3 regions of the Mesorhizobium sp. P3_A10 genome follow, and region 1 is predicted to be linked to each of the others. Evidence: predicted binding sites of a transcription regulator. Region 1 holds the regulator's gene; each other region holds the start of a gene.
What was found. Region 1 encodes PhoB, which activates phosphate uptake and scavenging genes when phosphate is short. Its sites were predicted from a motif close to TGTCATNNANCTGTCAT; they were not measured.
Positions count from the first base shown of each region.

Region 1 (5,811 bases):
CTGTCCGAAGGCGCCCGTGTCCAGCTGCGCGACATTGTCGCCGCCGACCCGTCGGTCATCGGCACGACGCGCGACGTCAACATCCTTGCCGCCGCCAATCTCGACTCGGCCTTCAAGGGGCAGATCGACCTCAGCGTCGAAGAAGCACGCCGCAAAGTTTCCGACCAGCAGATCGCGTGGATGAACAAGCTCAAGGCGGACGGCGTGATGGCCGAGCACTTCAACACCGGCCTGTTCACCTATGGCGCTTCCAGCCGTCCGGAAACCTCCGGTATGGGCGTGGCGATCATCGGTTCGCTGTACATGATGGTGATCGTGCTTTTGCTGGCGCTGCCGATCGGCGTCGCCGCCTCCATCTATCTCGAGGAATTCGCCAAGAAGAACCGCTTCACCGATCTGATCGAGGTCAACATCAACAATCTGGCCGCGGTGCCGTCGATCGTCTTCGGCCTGCTCGGCCTTGCCGTCTTCATCAATTTCCTCGGCATGCCGCGTTCCGCCGCTTTTGTCGGCGGCCTGGTGCTGACGCTGATGACGCTGCCGACGATCATCATCGCGACGCGCGCGGCACTTGCCGCCGTGCCGCCTTCGATCCGCGCGGCAGCGCTTGGTCTTGGCGCCTCGAAGATGCAGATGGTGTTCCAGCATATCCTGCCGCTTGCCGCTCCCGGCATTCTCACCGGCACCATCATCGGCCTGGCGCGCGCGCTCGGCGAAACCGCGCCGCTGCTCTTGATCGGCATGGTCGCCTTCGTCGCCGACTATCCGAAGACACCGTTCGATCCGTCGACGGCGCTGCCGGTGCAGATCTACCTGTGGGCGAACGAGGCCGAACGCGCCTTCGTCGAGCGCATGTCCGGCGCCATCATCATCCTGCTGGTCTTCCTCATGGCCATGAACATCACCGCGATCGTGCTTCGGCGTCGGTTCGAGCGGCGCTGGTAGAAAAAAGGCATTTTGGTATGAACATCATGACCGAACAGTCCCTTGAAAACGCTGTGGGCGATAAAATGAACGCCAAGTCGAACGAAGTGATCAAAATGCGCGGCGACAAGGTCGGCGCGTTCTACGGCGAGAAGCAGGCGTTGTTCGACGTCAATCTCGACGTGCGCCTCAACCAGGTGACGGCGCTGATCGGCCCTTCGGGCTGCGGCAAGTCCACATTCCTGCGCTGCCTCAACCGCATGAACGACACCATCGATTCGGCACGGGTGACCGGCAAGATCACGCTGGACGAAGAGGACATCTACGACAAGAGCATCGACGTCGTCGAACTGAGAGCCCGCGTTGGCATGGTGTTCCAGAAGCCCAATCCGTTTCCGAAGTCGATCTACGAGAACGTCGCCTACGGCCCGCGCATCCACGGACTGGCCAAGCGCAAGGCCGACATGGATCAGATCGTCGAGTCGAGCCTGAAGAAGGCGGCGATCTGGAACGAGGTCAAGGACCGCTTGCAGGAACCCGGCACTGGCCTTTCCGGCGGCCAGCAGCAGCGTCTGTGCATCGCCCGCGCTATCGCCGTGTCGCCCGAGGTGATCCTGATGGACGAGCCCTGTTCGGCTCTCGATCCGATCGCCACCGCTCGTGTCGAGGAGCTGATCGACGAACTGCGCCAGAACTACACGATCGTCATCGTCACCCACTCTATGCAGCAGGCGGCGCGCGTGTCGCAGCGCACGGCGATGTTCCATCTCGGCTACCTCGTCGAGGAGGGCGCCACCGATAAGATGTTCACAAACCCCGACGACAAGCGCACCCAGGACTACATCACCGGCCGGTTCGGCTGAGCGGTTCCGGCAGCGAAGTTTCAGGCACGAGGACTAGGATCATGGGTGAACATACCGTCGCATCTTTCGATGAAGAGCTGGGGCAGATCAGCAAGCTGATCCGCGACATGGGCGACCTCGCCGGCTCGATGGTCAGCGGCTCGACCAAGGCGCTGCTCACTTCGGACAACGCATTGGCGCAGCGCGTCGTCTCCGACGACGCCATCATGGATGCGCGCCAGCGCGAGCTGGACGACCGCGCCATCACGCTGATCGCCAAGCGCCAGCCGATGGCCAACGATCTGCGCGCAGTGGTCGGCTCGATCCGCATGGCCGGCGACCTTGAGCGCATCGGCGACCTCGCCAAGAACATCGCCAAGCGCGTCGGCACCGTCGGCCTCAGCGTCACGCCGCGTGACCTGTCGCATTCCATCGATGCGATGGCTCAGCTGGTGCTCATCCAGGTGCAAGGGGTGGTCGAGGAATATGCCGCCGCCGATGCGGCAGCACTCGCCAAGCTCAGAAACGACGACGAGCGCATCGACGTCAAATACACCTCGGTGTTTCGCGAGCTGTTGACCTACATGATGGAAGACCCGCGCAACATCACCGCGTGCACGCATCTGTTGTTCTGCGCCAAGAACCTCGAACGCATCGGCGACCACGTGACCAACATCGCCGAAAATGCGTACTATGTTTTGACCGGCTCGCAACTGCCCGCCAATCGGCCGAAGCAGGACGAGACGGCGATGTCCGCGCCGGCGGCATGACGACAAAGGTGACCAGTCGATGATCGCGCCACGCATCATGGTGGTGGAGGACGAGGAGCCGCTGGGCGTGCTTCTCCGCTACAATCTCGAATCCGAAGGTTACCAGGTCGAGGTGGTGACGCGCGGCGACGAGGCCGAGATCCGTTTGCAGGAAAACGTGCCCGACCTTCTGGTGCTGGACTGGATGGTGCCGGCGGTTTCCGGCATCGAACTTTGCCGGCGCCTCAGGATGCGGCCCGAAACAGAGCGGCTGCCGATCATCATGCTGACCGCGCGCGGCGAGGAGAGCGACCGCGTGCGCGGCCTGTCGACCGGCGCCGACGATTATCTGGTCAAGCCGTTTTCGACGCCGGAGTTCATGGCGAGGGTGAAGGCGCTGCTGCGCCGCGCCAAACCGGAAGTGCTGTCCAGCGTGCTCAAGGTCGGCGACATCGTGCTCGATCGCGAATCGCACCGGGTCTATCGCAAGAAGAGCGAAATCCGGCTCGGGCCGACCGAATTCCGGCTGCTCGAATTCATGATGCGGCACCCCGGCCGGGTGTTCTCGCGCAGCCAACTGCTCGACAATGTCTGGGGCGAGACGATCTACATCGACGAGCGCACGGTGGATGTGCATGTCGGGCGCTTACGCAAGGCGGTCAACAATGGCCGCATGCCTGACGTCATCCGCACCATTCGCGGTGCCGGATACGCGATCCGCGAAGACTAAAGCCTTCAGTTTCGACGGAAGCATATCCAGTGTCGTTGAAGTGGTCAGCGCATTCGTCCGGCTTGATGTTGAAAAAAATGCGACCGATATCTGAGTGACTGAGAGGTACAACTTGCGGATCGCCGGATCGTTTTTTCTCCCTATTCGCTCTCTGCGATAGCAATAATGTCTATCAATCGTCCCTTTTCGATATGCGCTTCTATGGAGTGACGGCCTGGTGGGAATAGCCAGTAGTAAGCTCCACTAGGCACCCAAAGACCTTCGTCTTTTCTTAGTGGCATAAAGCTTGCTTGAATATTCGTCGTCGTTCCTCGGCCGGGACTAACGCTCACTTCAAAGCTCTGGCACGATAGCCATTTTGTGAACTCTTCCGCGCCAAGGGCTAGGAACTTACGTCTGGCAAATCCCGTCGCCTCATCATTGGAGGTGAATTTCCCCCATGCTTCTCTGGCATCTATCAATTGGCCAACCGGGCAGCCTGGACCAGGGTGTTGGGCGGCGGCGGTGCCGCCAAGCAATAGCAACACGGAGATCAAGAAAAGTGCCGGACGATATCTGATCTAGCTTTTGAGGAAGCCTGGTTGCTGTAGACCAGTCCGATATACCGCTGTCGTGTGATTGAACATTCTACCACGTTCTTTTATATGGCTATGGTGGCCTGCAATCTAGCATTGCATTGCTCTTCGTCTATCGGTTTGTACGAAGCTCTGGTATGCGGATAATAGTTTGCTAAGGAGCGCTCGCTCGGGCCACCGTGGAGTGGTTCCCGGGCTGACCTGAATCTCAACCCATCCCACGTCGCGATCCGACATTTCGATTTTAGGCCACGTCTTTCCCGATGGCGCCCGCCTTTGCCTGCCCGCCCGGCGCGAAAATCTCCTGGTCGACGAAGCTCAGTGCCCGCATCGCGCAGCCTTCGCGGATCAGCGGCAATTCGTTCGGCTCGGTGTCGAAGGAGATCGATTTCGAATGCTGGCCGCCGGCGGTCTGGGCGATGGCCTCGCGCAGCGCCGGTTCGATAAGGTCGAAGGCGGCGGCGCTGACGCCGACCATGGCGACGGGTGCGGGATCGATCAGTGCAAACAGGCTGCCGAGGCCGAAACCGAGTGCTTCGCCGGCCTTGCGGTAGGCCTCGCGCTCCGGCCCGTCCTTCTCGCGTGCCGCGGTGGCGAGCGCCCGCATGTCGGCGTCGCTGACATCAGCGACCGGCTCGGCGTCTTCGCCCAGTTGCCTGGCGTTGCGCCAGATGGCGTAGTTGCCGGCATAGGCCTCGACGCAGCCACGCCGCCCGCAGCGGCAGAGCGCGCCGCCCGGCCGATGGATCATGTGGCCGAATTCGCCGCCCGAGGAATGGGTGCCGGTGAACAGCTCGCCCTTCAGCACCAGGCCCATGCCTATGCCGTGCGACAGCAAGATGGCGATGAAATCGTCGCGGTAGCGGACCGGATCGCGCCACTGCAGTGCCACCGCCATCATGTTGCAGTCGTTTTCCATGGTGGCGGGAATGCCGAATTCGCCTTCTAGTATGTCGGCGAAGGCGATGTCGGTCTGCGGCGTGATCGGCGACCAAAGCATGGCGCGGGCGTGCGAATCGGTGATGCCCTGGATGCCCATGGCGATGCGGGCGACGCTGTGGGTGTCGAGGTCGGGATCCTCGAGCCGGCGCCGCACGATTGCCGTGCATTCGCCGATCAGCTCGTCGCGCGGCGTGGTCAGCGTGTCCAGCCGGCGCTGTTCCTCGGCAACCACCTGGCCGGCATAGTCGATGACGGCGACGGAGAGGAAATTCAGCGACAGCACCACGGTCATCACCGCGGCGGCTTCCGGATTGAGCCCGAGACCGACTTGCGGCCGTCCACGTTTCAGCGAGACCGGTTCGCTGGCCTTGCTCTCGGCGAGGATGCCTTCCGTGATCAGGGCCGAGGAGATCGCCGATATGGTCGAATGGCTGAGGCCGGTGGTCGCCGCGATCTCGGTCCGAGAGGGCTGGCCGGCGCGGCGCACGGCCGAGAGCACCATCGCCCGGTTGCGGCGGCGCAAATCGTCGTGGCGGATACCAACCGACATCTTTCTGCTTTCCTCCCGGTCGTCGTCGCGGCCTCTCATGATATTGAAGGCAGTCGGTGACACCAGCCAAATATTGGCAGAAGCCGGCAGCACTGTCATTATTTATTGCGAGCCTCGAAAAAAAGTCAGCGACACATCAAAATCAATCAGAATCGATGTTGACAGCGCTCCGGCGTTGGATCAGTATTTTTTCGAGGCTCGAAAAAATAGAGCCTTTGTGCCGGCCTTCGGGCCAGTTTGTCGCGCTGCGCGCGATTTAGGGAGGATATCATGAAGAAATTTGCAGTCGCCATGCTGGCGGGTGTCGCCATGTCGTTGACGTTGGCGTCGGTCGCACAGGCGAAGGACAAGGTCATTGGCGTCTCGTGGTCGAATTTCCAGGAAGAGCGTTGGAAGACCGACGAAGCGGCGATGAAGACGGCGATCGAGGCCGCCGGCGACAAGTACATCTCCGCCGATGCGCAGTCCAATCCCGGCAAGCAGCTGACCGATGTCGAGA
Region 1 is NZ_JBFUFZ010000007.1:114,105-119,915, forward strand. Features, by position in the region: gene pstA (phosphate ABC transporter permease PstA) at 1-945, shown strand, start outside; gene pstB (phosphate ABC transporter ATP-binding protein PstB) at 963-1,787, shown strand; gene phoU (phosphate signaling complex protein PhoU) at 1,829-2,536, shown strand; gene phoB (phosphate regulon transcriptional regulator PhoB) at 2,556-3,245, shown strand; gene AC1DXU_RS24340 (hypothetical protein) at 3,386-3,781, opposite strand; gene AC1DXU_RS24345 (ROK family protein) at 4,065-5,312, opposite strand; gene xylF (D-xylose ABC transporter substrate-binding protein) at 5,583-5,811, shown strand, end outside.

Region 2 (5,811 bases), on a different contig from region 1:
CGCCCGGCCCGATTTCATCCAGCGCTATGTTTTCCCCGGCGGCATGCTGCCGACGCCGTCGATCCTGAAATCGCTCGGCGCCGACCACGGCCTTGCCCATCTGCGCGAGCGCGTGTTCCCTGACGACTATGCGCGCACACTCGCCGAATGGCGTCAGCGCTTCTGGGCGTCATGGGAAAAGATCGTTCCGCTCGGTTTCGACGACCGCTTCAAGAAACTCTGGGAATTCTACCTGCACTATTGCGAAGCCGGCTTTAGGGCCAGCTACATCGATGTCCGTCAGGTGGTCTACAAGGCGTAGGGGCGGCCTCAACGAAATCCCGGCAGGCGGCCTGCGCCGCCTTGCCCTTCTGCCCATTGCGCGACGTCTCGCGAACCGATTTTCAGAGGATGATGCGGTATTTCGCAAACCCCGCTTCGCCCTCGCCCGCCGGTTCGATCTTCAGCGACGTCACCTCAGCAATGAAATCCTTGGCCTCGGCGCCGGTCTCGAACACGACGCTGGTTCCAGGCAATGGCGCAAACGACCAATTGCCATCCGCCGACGGATTGATCGTGCCCTCGCTGATAATGTAGCGAACGATCACATCGCGGTTGGTGTCGGGCGCCTCATAGATGATCTTCGAGGCATTGATATCAGGGAAATTGCCGCCGCCTCCGGCGCGGTAATTGTTGGTGGCGACGACAAATTTCCCCGCGGGATCAATTGGTTTACCGTCGAACATCAGGTCGACGATGCGGTTTGAGTCGGCATTCGCCAACCCGCCCTTGGCATCGTATTTGGGCGGCTTCGACAGGTCGATCCTGTAGCTGACGCCGTCGATGACGTCGAAATTGTAGGACGGGAAATCGGAGTTGATGAGCGCCTGGTCGGCTTTCCCCGCCTCGATTCTGTTGAAGATGCCAGCCGACATTTCCAGCCATTCCTTGACCTGCGCGCCGGTGATTTCGACGGCACGCACCGTGTTCGGATAGAGATAGAGGTCGGCGACATTTTTGATCGCAATATCGCCGACCGGCACGTCGGTATAATAGTCGGCGCCGTTGCGCCCGCCCGCCTTGAAGGGCGCCGCCGCCGACAGCAGCGGCACGTCCTTCCACTGCGTGTTTTTGAGGATATCCTTGAGATACCAGGTCTGCGCCTGGCTCACGATCTGCACCGACGGATCGTCGGCGACCAGCGCAAAATAGGAATAGAGCGGCGCCGAAGTCTTGCCGACGGGACGGCGCACATAGGCGAGCGTCGCCTCATGGTCTTCCTTCAGCGCCTCGACGATGCGCTGGTCGTCCTCGACCGTCGGCTTGTTCGCCTTGTCGACCCGCTCGTAAATCGGCCGCGCCTCGGAGGTTGCCGAAACGACCTTCCATTTCGACCCGTCGCGCTCCAGCATCAGGTCGATCAGGCCCATATGCGAGCCCCAGAAGCCGCCCATGACGGCAGGCTTGCCTTGCAGCGTGCCCTTTTGCGTGTCGACGGCCTCAAGCGACTGAAAGTCCTTCTTGCCGGGGAAGACCAGATGCTGGTGACCGGTAAAGACCGCGTCGATACCCTCGACGCCGGCGACGAAGAACGAGGCGTTCTCCATCATGTCGCCCTGCTTGATGTCGATGCCGGAATGCGAGAGTGCAATGACGATGTCGGCGCCCGCCTCCTTCATCTCAGGCACCCAGGCCTTGGCCGCCTCGACGATGTCGCGCGTCCTGACGTTGCCTTCGAGATTCTTCAAGTCCCAGACCATGATTTGCGGCGGCACGAAGCCGATGATGCCTATCTTGATCGGCTGCTCGGCGCCCGACCCGTCCTTGATCTTCTTCTCCAGGATGACATACGGCTTGAGGTAAAGCTTGTCGTCGCGCGGGTTGGCGGCAAGCTCGGTGCCTCGGATCAAATTGGCGCAGACGAAGGGGAAATTGGCACCGGCCAGCACTTTGTCCAGGAACGACAGGCCGTAGTTGAACTCATGGTTGCCGAGCGTCGAGCATTCATAGCCGAGCAGGTTCATGCCCTTCATGATCGGATGCAGGTCGCCCTCTTTCATCCCCTTCTCATAGGCGATGTAGTCACCCATCGGGTTGCCTTGCAGAAGGTCGCCATTGTCGATCAGCATGGCGTTGGTGGCTTCCTTGCGCACCGCTGCGATCAGCGACGCCGTCCGCGACAGCCCCATCGTGTCGTTTGGTTTGTCGGCGTAATAATCGTAGGGCAGCACATTCACATGGATGTCGGTGGTTTCCATGATCCTCAGATGCGCCTGGTTGGCTTGCGCGCGAGCGGAGAACGGATGGAGCATGATCAGTGCGCCTGCGGCGGTGGCGCCGGCGAGAAAGCCACGGCGGGAGACGGGGTGGAGCAGTTGGGGCATTGTTTTTTCCTACTTCGACAAAGTGACAAGCCCAGACCCCGAAGCAGAAACTTCGCGCCGAAATCCGGCCATGTCCACCGGGAAGTCAATCGATCAGGAAAAGGTGACGGGCGGATGAAACATCCTCACCGGAACGAAAAGTCAGCCCTTGTCGTCATCGCCTTGGGTGATCAGCCGCGCGCTGCGCTGACCCGTCAGGTAGATCCATAGCCAGCTTAACGAGACCGCAAGCCGGTTGCGAAAGCCGATCAGGAAGTAGATGTGCGCAATTCCCCACAGCCACCAGGCGAGCCACCCGGTGAGCTTGATCCAGCCGAAATCGATGGCGGCGGTGCGCTTGCCGATCGTCGCCAGATCGCCGGCGTGTTTGTAGTGGAAAGGACGCGCGGTCCTGTCACCGTTAAGCCGGGCCTTGACGGTAGCCGCAACATGTCGGCCCTCCTGCTTGGCGGAAGGCGCCACGCCGGGGACCGGCCGTCCGTCGGGCCGCAGCACAAGGGCGGCGTCGCCGATGACAAAAATCTCGGGGCTGCCGGGCACGCTGAGGTCAGGCTCGACGAGCACCCTGCCCGCCCGGTCTGCCTTCGCTCCAAGCCATTCGGCGGCGGGCGAAGCGGCAACGCCGGCTGCCCAGAGGATCGTTCGGGCCGCCAGTTGCTTGTCGCCAAACACAACACCTTCGGCGTCGCAGCGCGTCACGGCCCGGCCGAGCTCGATCGTCACGCCCAGCCGCTCGAGCGCCTTCCCAGCGTAAACGGAGAGTTTTGGCGCGAAATTGGCAAGGATGCGATCCCCGGCCTCGATCAACACCACACGCGTTTGCCGCGTATCGATGTTGCGGAACTCGCCGCGCAGCGTGTCATGCGCCAGTTCGATGATGGTGCCGGCAAGCTCCACACCGGTCGGCCCGCCGCCGACAATCGCAATGGTCAGAAGCGCCTGGCGTTTGGCAGGATCGGTTTCGCGCTCGGCCTGCTCGAACGCCAGCAGAATGCGCCGCCGAATGGTGGTGGCGTCCTCCAGCGTTTTTAGCCCCGGCGCAAAAGGCTCCCATTCGTCGTGGCCGAAATAGGCGTGACGCGCGCCGGTGGCCAGCACCAGCGTGTCATAGCCGACGGCACTGCCATCATCGAACAGCACGCGTTTGCCGGCGCGGTCGACGCCGGTGACATTGGCGAGCAGCGTCGTCACGTCCTTGCGCTTGCGAAGGAGCTGGCGCACCGGCCAGGCAACCTCCGACGTGGCCAGCGCCGTGGTCGCCACCTGGTAGAGCAGCGGCTGGAACAGATGATGGTTGCGCTTGTCGATCATGGTGATGCGCACCGGCGCGCCGGCCAGCGCGCGGGTGAATTCGAGACCGCCGAAACCCGCGCCGACAACGACGATATGATGACTGGCTTCGTTCATCTCATCCACCCTGATCTATCGAGTTGGATGTAGGTATTTTTGTGCACCGCAACAATGTCCCGTCCTGGCAATTGCCCGGGAGTCGCCGCTCGATGTCGTGAATGCACATGTCGCACACCATGGCCGGGTATAGCCTCGACCGAAACAGCATGCCGAGGGTGAAGCATGGCGAACAATCATGACGACGAAGGTCCGGCGCGGTACGCTTCGCCGCCTTGCTTCATGCATGAACTCGATCCGGAGTTTCGTGCGCCCTTGAGTGACTGGACCGACGTAAAACGCTGGCGCAAGGCCGAGCGCGAGCGGCTGATCGCGGCCCGTCTCGCCGTTGCCGCCGACGCGCGGGCAGCGATGTCGCAGCGCATCGCCGAAGGTCTCGACACTGTCATCGGCGAGATCGCCGGCCGCATGGTCAGCCTCTACTGGCCGTTTCGCGGCGAACCGGATTTACGGCCCTGGATGGCGTCCATCAACGAACGTGGCGGCCGCACCGCCCTGCCCGTCGTCATCGAGAAAGGCCAACCGCTGGTCTTTCGCGCCTACGTGCCTGGCGACCGTTTGGAAAAGGGCGTCTGGAACATCCCGATCCCGGCGGAAGGCGACCCGGTGCTGCCCGACATCGTCATCTCGCCGATCGTCGGCATCGATCCCAGCCATTACCGCCTGGGTTACGGCGGCGGCTTCTTCGACCGCACGCTGGCGGCGATGCCGTTCAAGCCGCTGGTCATCGGCGTCGGCTACGAACTGCAGCGCATCGCCACCATTTACCCGCAGCCGCATGACATCCCGATGGATCGGCTGGTGACCGAGGCCTAGGAGCCCGTTTGGAAACGAGACCGGCTGGATTTCTGTTTCGCCATGACAAAAATCCGACTTGGTCGCCAAATAACATGATCTTCAAGGAGACCATGCCGCGGCGGACCGTTTCGACATGCGCTCTGGGCGGATCCAACAGCGTCCAGTCGCTCCTGGATTGATTGCATCGCAACGGGTGACAAGATGATCGGACGAATTATGGCGGCGGCCATCGCAATTGCGTTTTCCTGTTCGCCTTCGCTTGCGCAACCAAAGCATCGTTTGCCCAGCGGTTATAAATGGGGCCGCTGCCTGCTTGTTGTTGACGGCCAAACTCGCATATCCGGAAGATGCTCCTATCAAATCGAGCAGGGCGGCGATTTCAATATCCAAGGGCCCCGGCAGGTTTTTGCAGGGATCGACTATCCCGATACGCATAGTGGCGCTGGTGAAATGTCCGAAGATTACTGGGCGGTTGTCTACAAGGACGAGGATGTCTGGGCGGGCTATGGGAACTCGGACATTCGCGCGACACACGGTGATGAACGCTGGGAAGAACTTCGCCGCGAAGGCGCGTGCTATATTGGGAAAGACGTCCGCGTGTGCCTTTGGCGCTAAGCCAGTTCCGGCTTCATCCCCATCGCCGTGCGGTCGACAATCTCGCGCAAGGCGAATGACGAGTTGATCTTCGTCACATGCGGCATCGCCGACAGCCATTCCTTGTGGATGCGCTCGTAATCGACGAGATCCTTTGCCGCGATGCGCAGGATATAGTCGTATTCGCCCGACATCAGATGGCAGGACAGCACGTTCGGGCAGCGTTTAATCGCCGCCTCGAAATCCGACAGCGTCTTCTCGAACTGTCCCGACAGCGATATATGCACGATCGCCGTCATCTGGTGGCCAAGGGCGGCATTGGAAAGCCGGGCGTGGTAACCGCGAATGGTTCCGGATTTCTCCAGATTGTCGAGCCGCCGCGAACAGGCCGACTGCGACAGGCCGACCTTCTCGGCGAGCGCTGCATTGGGGATCCGTCCATCCTTCTGCAAAGTCTCGAGAATAGCGATATCAATCCTGTCGAGTGGCATTTTTCGTGATTCCTGCGACTATTCGGCTATTTCGCGCAACGATTATCGAAAACGCCCCTCTCACGCAAGCGCATTCGCAAGCACTTTCGGAACGATTCGTGGTTCACTGCCTTTAGACAGGGAACGAGCCCAAAAGGGCCGGATCAGGAGATAAAAAG
Region 2 is NZ_JBFUFZ010000011.1:64,726-70,536, reverse strand. Features, by position in the region: gene AC1DXU_RS28985 (class I SAM-dependent methyltransferase) at 1-301, shown strand, start outside; gene AC1DXU_RS28980 (bifunctional 2',3'-cyclic-nucleotide 2'-phosphodiesterase/3'-nucleotidase) at 384-2,363, opposite strand; gene AC1DXU_RS28975 (NAD(P)/FAD-dependent oxidoreductase) at 2,505-3,770, opposite strand; gene AC1DXU_RS28970 (5-formyltetrahydrofolate cyclo-ligase) at 3,936-4,586, shown strand; gene AC1DXU_RS28965 (hypothetical protein) at 4,770-5,183, shown strand; gene AC1DXU_RS28960 (Lrp/AsnC family transcriptional regulator) at 5,180-5,653, opposite strand.
Region 2: a site for PhoB is predicted at 2,467-2,483, ahead of AC1DXU_RS28980 (bifunctional 2',3'-cyclic-nucleotide 2'-phosphodiesterase/3'-nucleotidase). Genes of this name have one in related genera too.

Region 3 (5,811 bases), on a different contig from region 1:
TTGAAGGCCGAAAGAACCGTCAGCACAGTCTCCGGGCCGCCTTCGGGCATTGTCCCGTCGGCAGTGAACATCGCCTTGCCGGCGTCCAGCGCCTTCACATAGCCTTCCTTGTCGCCGACATAGTAGTCCTTCGGCATCTTGTCGGCGATTTCCGCACCGCTATGGGTGTTGATGAACTTCAGTGTCTTGACGAAGGCATTCGCCAGTTTCTGCACGGTCTCCTTGTGCGCGTCGACCCAGTCCGTCTGCATATAGAGGGAGGCGGCCGGGTAGGTGCCGCCAAGCGCGGTTTTGGTGCCTTCAATGGTACGCATATCGACAAGAACGGCGGCTTCGCCGGTTTTCAGAAGGCGGGTGATTGTCGGTTCGGTGGTCATGCCTGCCTGGATTTTGTCCTGCTGCATGGCGGCGATGAAGGTATTGCCGGCGCCAACCGGAACCGAGGTGAATTCGCCGAGCTTGAGCCCGTTCTTGACGGCAAGATATTCCGTCAGAAAGTTTGTCGAGGAGCCCAGGCCGGTCACACCCAGGCTCATGCCCTTGAAGTCGGCAGGCGACTTGATCTCGGGATGCTTGGTCGAAACAAGCTCGACTTCGCCGGGCGCCTGGCTGAACTGGACGACGGATTCGACGAATTTGCCTTTCGCCTGCAGGTCGATGCTGTGATCATAGAATCCGACCACCCCTTGCACGGCCCCGGCCAGCATCTCATTCTCCGCATCGACACCGGCCGGCTCATTGAGGAGCTCGACATCGAGACCCTCGTCTTTGAAGTAGCCGAGGGCTTCCGCCAGCTTGGCGGGCAGATAGATCTGCTTTTCGTAGCCGCCGACCATGATCGAGATCTTGTCGTCGGCGCGAGCTGACGGCGCTGACAGGGCCATGGTGACAACGAGTGCGATTGTAGCGGCTGAACCAAGCAGTGTTCGCGTAAGCGACATGGCCTCTTCCCTTCGTTCGTTTCCCTCGTCCTCTCTTCTCTCGCTGCTTTGCAGTGATGCGGGGACGCCTGCCAATGTCTATGGCAGCAACCTTTCATCAACCTTTCAAGCGGCGTCGGCGCGGTCAGGTGGACGATACGATCGATATCCGACGGCCGGCGCGTGCTATGAGGGCATTCGATTGGTCACGGGTTGGTTCATGAAAAAGTTTGGGCGCTTTCTCGGTATCCTTGTGTTGGCGGCAATGCTTGCCACAGCGCTGGGTGCACTGGTGCCGCGCCCGCTGTGGCGGGCGGCCAATGCCAGCACCGCCGCTCCGCGGCATATCCTCGTGCTGAAAAATCCGATCCACACCGATATCGCCATTCCGGTCGACGACGCCGTGCGTCAGCGCTTCCATTTTCTGGTCGATGCCGGCATTCCCGCCGATAGTCCCGAGGTTCGCTACATCGTCTTCGGCTGGGGCGGTCGCGCTTTCTATCTGGAGACACCGACCTGGTCGCAGCTGAGGGCGGTGCCTGTGCTGAAGGCGCTGACCCTCGACGCATCGGTGATGCATGTCGATGTCGCCGGCGACATCAACGAACCGCGCCCCGATGTGACTGGCTTCGACATCGGCGAGGAGCGGTTTGCCGCGCTGCTCGATTTCATCGATGCGAGCTTCCAGCAAGGACCGAATGGCCCGATCCTTGTCCCGGACGCGGCCTATTCCAGGTATGACGGCTTTTATCAAGCCAACGGCCATTTCAATGCGCTGGTCGGCTGCAACACCTGGACAGCGGCGGCCTTGCGCACGGCCGGCCTGCGCACCGGCTGGTGGAACCCGTTGCCGGTCTCCCTCGGCCTGTCGATGCGGCTTTACAATTAGCTATCGACGTCCGCCGGTTTCGGGCGCACGCCAGCCGTAGAGCCAGTCAAGATCGGCGGCGAGCTTTTCGGACGAACGCACCGCCAGGAACAGGTTGCGGGCCATCGCCACCGGCCCCGCAGCGTGCCACGCGAGCCGGTTGACGGCGCCACGGCGGGCAGCCTTTGCCACACGCGGACGCCGTTCCTGTTCCCACGCGGCAAGCGCAGCCCTGAGATCGGCAGGCGAAGCGGCCACAAAGCCGGCAAGCGTTGCGGCATCCTCGATCGCCATTGCCGCTCCCTGTGCGGCAAACGGTGTCATCGCATGCGCCGCATCGCCGATCAGTGCGATGCCGTCAGGCGTCGTCCAAGGTTGCTTCTGGTCCACCGTATGGATCGGCCATGCCGTCCACGGCCCGGCATCCTCGACCAGCCGGGCCAGTGCCGCCGCCGTGCCGCGCATGGCGCCAGTGAGAATCTTGGCATCGGCGTTGCCGGACCAGGTCTCGGCGATGCTTTCGCCCTTGGTGAAGGCTGCGAGGTTGAAGGCGGTGCCTTTGCTGACCGGATAGGCGACGAGGTGAAAGCCGGGATGCAGGAAGGTGGTGACGCAGTCGGTTGCACCGACCGCCGCGAAGGCTTTTCCGGCAGCACTGTCGGCACCAACCGTGGCGCGCCAGGCGAGTTCGCCCGAAAATCGACTTCTGGACGAAAATCCGCCAAGGGCGCGGGTCGCCGACCAGACACCATCGGCGCCGATCAGCAGGGCCCCCTCGGCCACGACGGTCCTCTCGGCAATGTCGGCCGTTGCGGTGGGGCCATGCGGCCCTGTGGCGACGCTGCTGACGCGCGCGCCGGTGACAAGCTCGATAGCAGGCAATTCCGCCAGGCGCGCCGTCAGCGCGCCTTGCAGATCGGCGCGGTGAGCAACGAGATAGGGGGCCTGCCAGCGTTTTTCGGCCATGTCGCCAAGCGGTACGCGCGCCAGCTCGCGCAAAGTTCTTGCATCCTTGAGCACGACCGCTTCAGGCCGCACCGCTGCCTGCTGCAGCCGGTCGAGCACGCCGAGCTTGCCAAGGATGCGCGTGGCGTTGGGGGAAAGCTGGATGCCGGCGCCGGCGGCTTCGAGGCGCGGCGCTTGTTCGAACAGCTTTATCGGATAGCCGCGTTCGGCGAACGCTAGGGCAGCGGTCAGCCCGGCAACACCCGCCCCGGCGACAACGATCTGCCGGGACTGCGTGTCGCTCATGGGGATTGCCGCGAAAGAATCAGGCGGCCTGGTCGATGTACAGGCACCCGGCCGGCGCCGTTTCCGTCGCCTTCAGCTTGGGCGAATGGCGATAGAGCGTCGAGCAATAGGGGCAGACTTTTTCATTGTCGTCGCCCATATCGAGAAACACATGCGGATGGTCGAAAGGCGGATTGGCGCCGGTGCACATGAATTCCTTGACGCCGATGTCGATCGCCGCGTGGCCCGCATCGTTCTGGAAATGGGGAATGGAACCGCCTGCCATCGTCGTCTCCTTGCTCTCTCAGGAATTGCATCTGGATCATATCAAGTCTCTTTGCAAGATCGATGAAATGAAACTGTCGCAAAAGCGTGTCAGAGGATAAGTTAAGCCGGTTAACCGGCGAGCGGTGCGGGAAGAGCAGGAATCATGAACGAACTGAAGCCGGTGCAGAGCGAATTCACCACCGTGGAAAAGGCGAGGTCCGAGGGCGGCAACCCCGACCGCTTCGTCAACCGCGAGTTTTCCTGGCTGCAATTCAACCGGCGCGTGCTCGAGGAATCGCTCAACGACAACCACCCGCTGCTCGAGCGTGTCCGCTTCCTCTCGATCTCGGCCGGAAATCTCGACGAGTTCTTCATGGTCCGGGTCGCCGGTCTCGCTGGCCAGGTACGCGAGGGCATCACGCTGAAGAGCCCGGACGGCCGCACGCCGGAGCAGCAGCTCGAACAATTGCTGCGCGAGGTCGAGCGGCTGCAGGAGGACCAGCAGAAGAGCCTTTCGGCGCTGATGCTGCTGCTCAACAAGGAGGGCATCGAGAGCATCGCCCGTGACGTCCTGACCAAGGACGAGAAGGTCTGGCTGGAAGACCATTTCCAGGAACAGGTGTTTCCGGTGCTGACCCCGCTGTCGATTGATCCGGCGCATCCGTTCCCGTTCATTCCCAATCTCGGTTTCTCGATGGCGCTGCAACTGCGCCATCGCAAGAACGGCGAGGAGATGAGTGCGCTGTTGCGCCTGCCGGTGGCGCTGAAGCGCTTCATCCGCTTGCCGGACCGCAAGCATCATGTCCGCTTCATTCCGCTGGAAGAGGCGGTCGGCCTCTATATCGGCAAGCTGTTCCCCGGCTACGAGGTCAAGGGCTCCGGCACGTTCCGCATCATCCGCGACAGTGATATCGAGGTCGAGGAGGAATCCGAGGATCTGGTGCGGCTATTCGAGACGGCGCTGAAACGCCGCCGCCGCGGTTCGGTCATTCGCATCGAGTTCGACAGGCTGATGCCGGATGAATTGCGCGACTTCGTCGCCGGCGAGCTTGGCGTGTCGTCGAGCCGCATCAGCGTGCTTACCGGTCCGCTGGCGCTCAGCCAGATCTCCGAAATCGTTGCCGTTGCCCGCGACGACCTCAAATTCACGCCTTACAATCCGCGCTTTCCCGAGCGCATCCGCGAACATGGCGGCGATTGTTTCGCCGCCATCCGCGAGAAGGACATCGTCGTTCACCACCCTTACGAATCCTTCGACGTGGTGGTGCAGTTCCTCCGTCAGGCGATGGCCGACCCGGAAGTGGTGGCGATCAAGCAGACGCTCTACCGCACTTCCAACGACAGCCCGATCGTGCGCGCGCTGGTCGACGCCGCCGAGGCCGGCAAGTCGGTGACGGCGCTGGTCGAGCTCAAGGCGCGCTTCGACGAGGAAGCCAACATCCGCTGGGCGCGAGATCTCGAGCGCGCCGGCGTCCAGGTCGTCTTTGGCTTCCTCGAACTAAAGACCCACGCCAAAATGTCGCTGGTGGTGCGGCGCGAGGACGGCAAGCTGCGCAACTACGTGCATCTCGGCACCGGCAACTACCATCCCGTCACCGCGCGCATCTACACCGACCTGTCCTTCTTCACCACCGATCCGACGATCGCGCGCGATGTCGCCCAGCTGTTCAACTTCATCACCGGCTATGCCGAGCCGACCGATGAAATGCGCCTGGCCATTTCGCCTTTCACGCTGAGAAGCCGTATCTTGAAGCACATCGCCGACGAGGCTGCCCATGCGCTCGAGGGCAGGCCAGCGCGCATCTGGATGAAGATGAACGCTCTCGTCGATCCTATCATCATCGACGCGCTCTATGACGCCAGCCGTGCCGGCGTCGAGATCGACCTCGTCGTGCGCGGCATCTGCTGCCTGAGACCGCAAGTGCCGGGCCTGTCGGAAAACATCAGGGTCAAGTCGATCGTCGGACGTTTCCTCGAACACAGCCGCATCTTTTGCTTCGGCAACGGTCACGGCCTGCCGTCCGACGAGGCGATCGTCTACATCGCCTCGGCCGACCTGATGCCGCGCAATCTCGACCGCCGCGTCGAGACTATGGTGCCGATCACCAATCCAACTGTGCATGAACAGATCCTTGGCCAGATCATGCTGGGCAACATCATGGACAACCAGCAAAGTTTCGACGTATTGGCTGACGGAACCTCCCGGCGTGTGATGCTGGAGGAGGGTGAGGAACCGTTCAACGCGCAGGAATATTTCATGACCAATCCGAGCCTGTCCGGACGGGGCGATGCGCTGAAGTCGCATGCGCCCAAGCGCATCGCGCAGTTCAAGCGCCGCAAGAAAAACGCCGCAGCGTCCGGCTGATGATTGCAACGTCCCAGGGCCGGCTTCAGGGCCGCCGACCGCTGTCCATCATCGACATCGGATCGAACTCGATCCGCCTAGTCATCTATGAGGGACTGGCGCGGTCGCCGACCACGCTGTTCAACGAGAAGATGCTGGCCGGCCTCGGCCGCGGCATCGTT
Region 3 is NZ_JBFUFZ010000002.1:138,625-144,435, reverse strand. Features, by position in the region: gene AC1DXU_RS07385 (ABC transporter substrate-binding protein) at 1-884, opposite strand, end outside; gene AC1DXU_RS07380 (TIGR02117 family protein) at 1,141-1,809, shown strand; gene AC1DXU_RS07375 (FAD-dependent monooxygenase) at 1,810-3,039, opposite strand; gene AC1DXU_RS07370 (zinc-finger domain-containing protein) at 3,059-3,304, opposite strand; gene AC1DXU_RS07365 (RNA degradosome polyphosphate kinase) at 3,449-5,650, shown strand; gene ppx (exopolyphosphatase) at 5,650-5,811, shown strand, end outside.
Region 3: a site for PhoB is predicted at 3,368-3,384, ahead of AC1DXU_RS07365 (RNA degradosome polyphosphate kinase). Genes of this name have one in related genera too.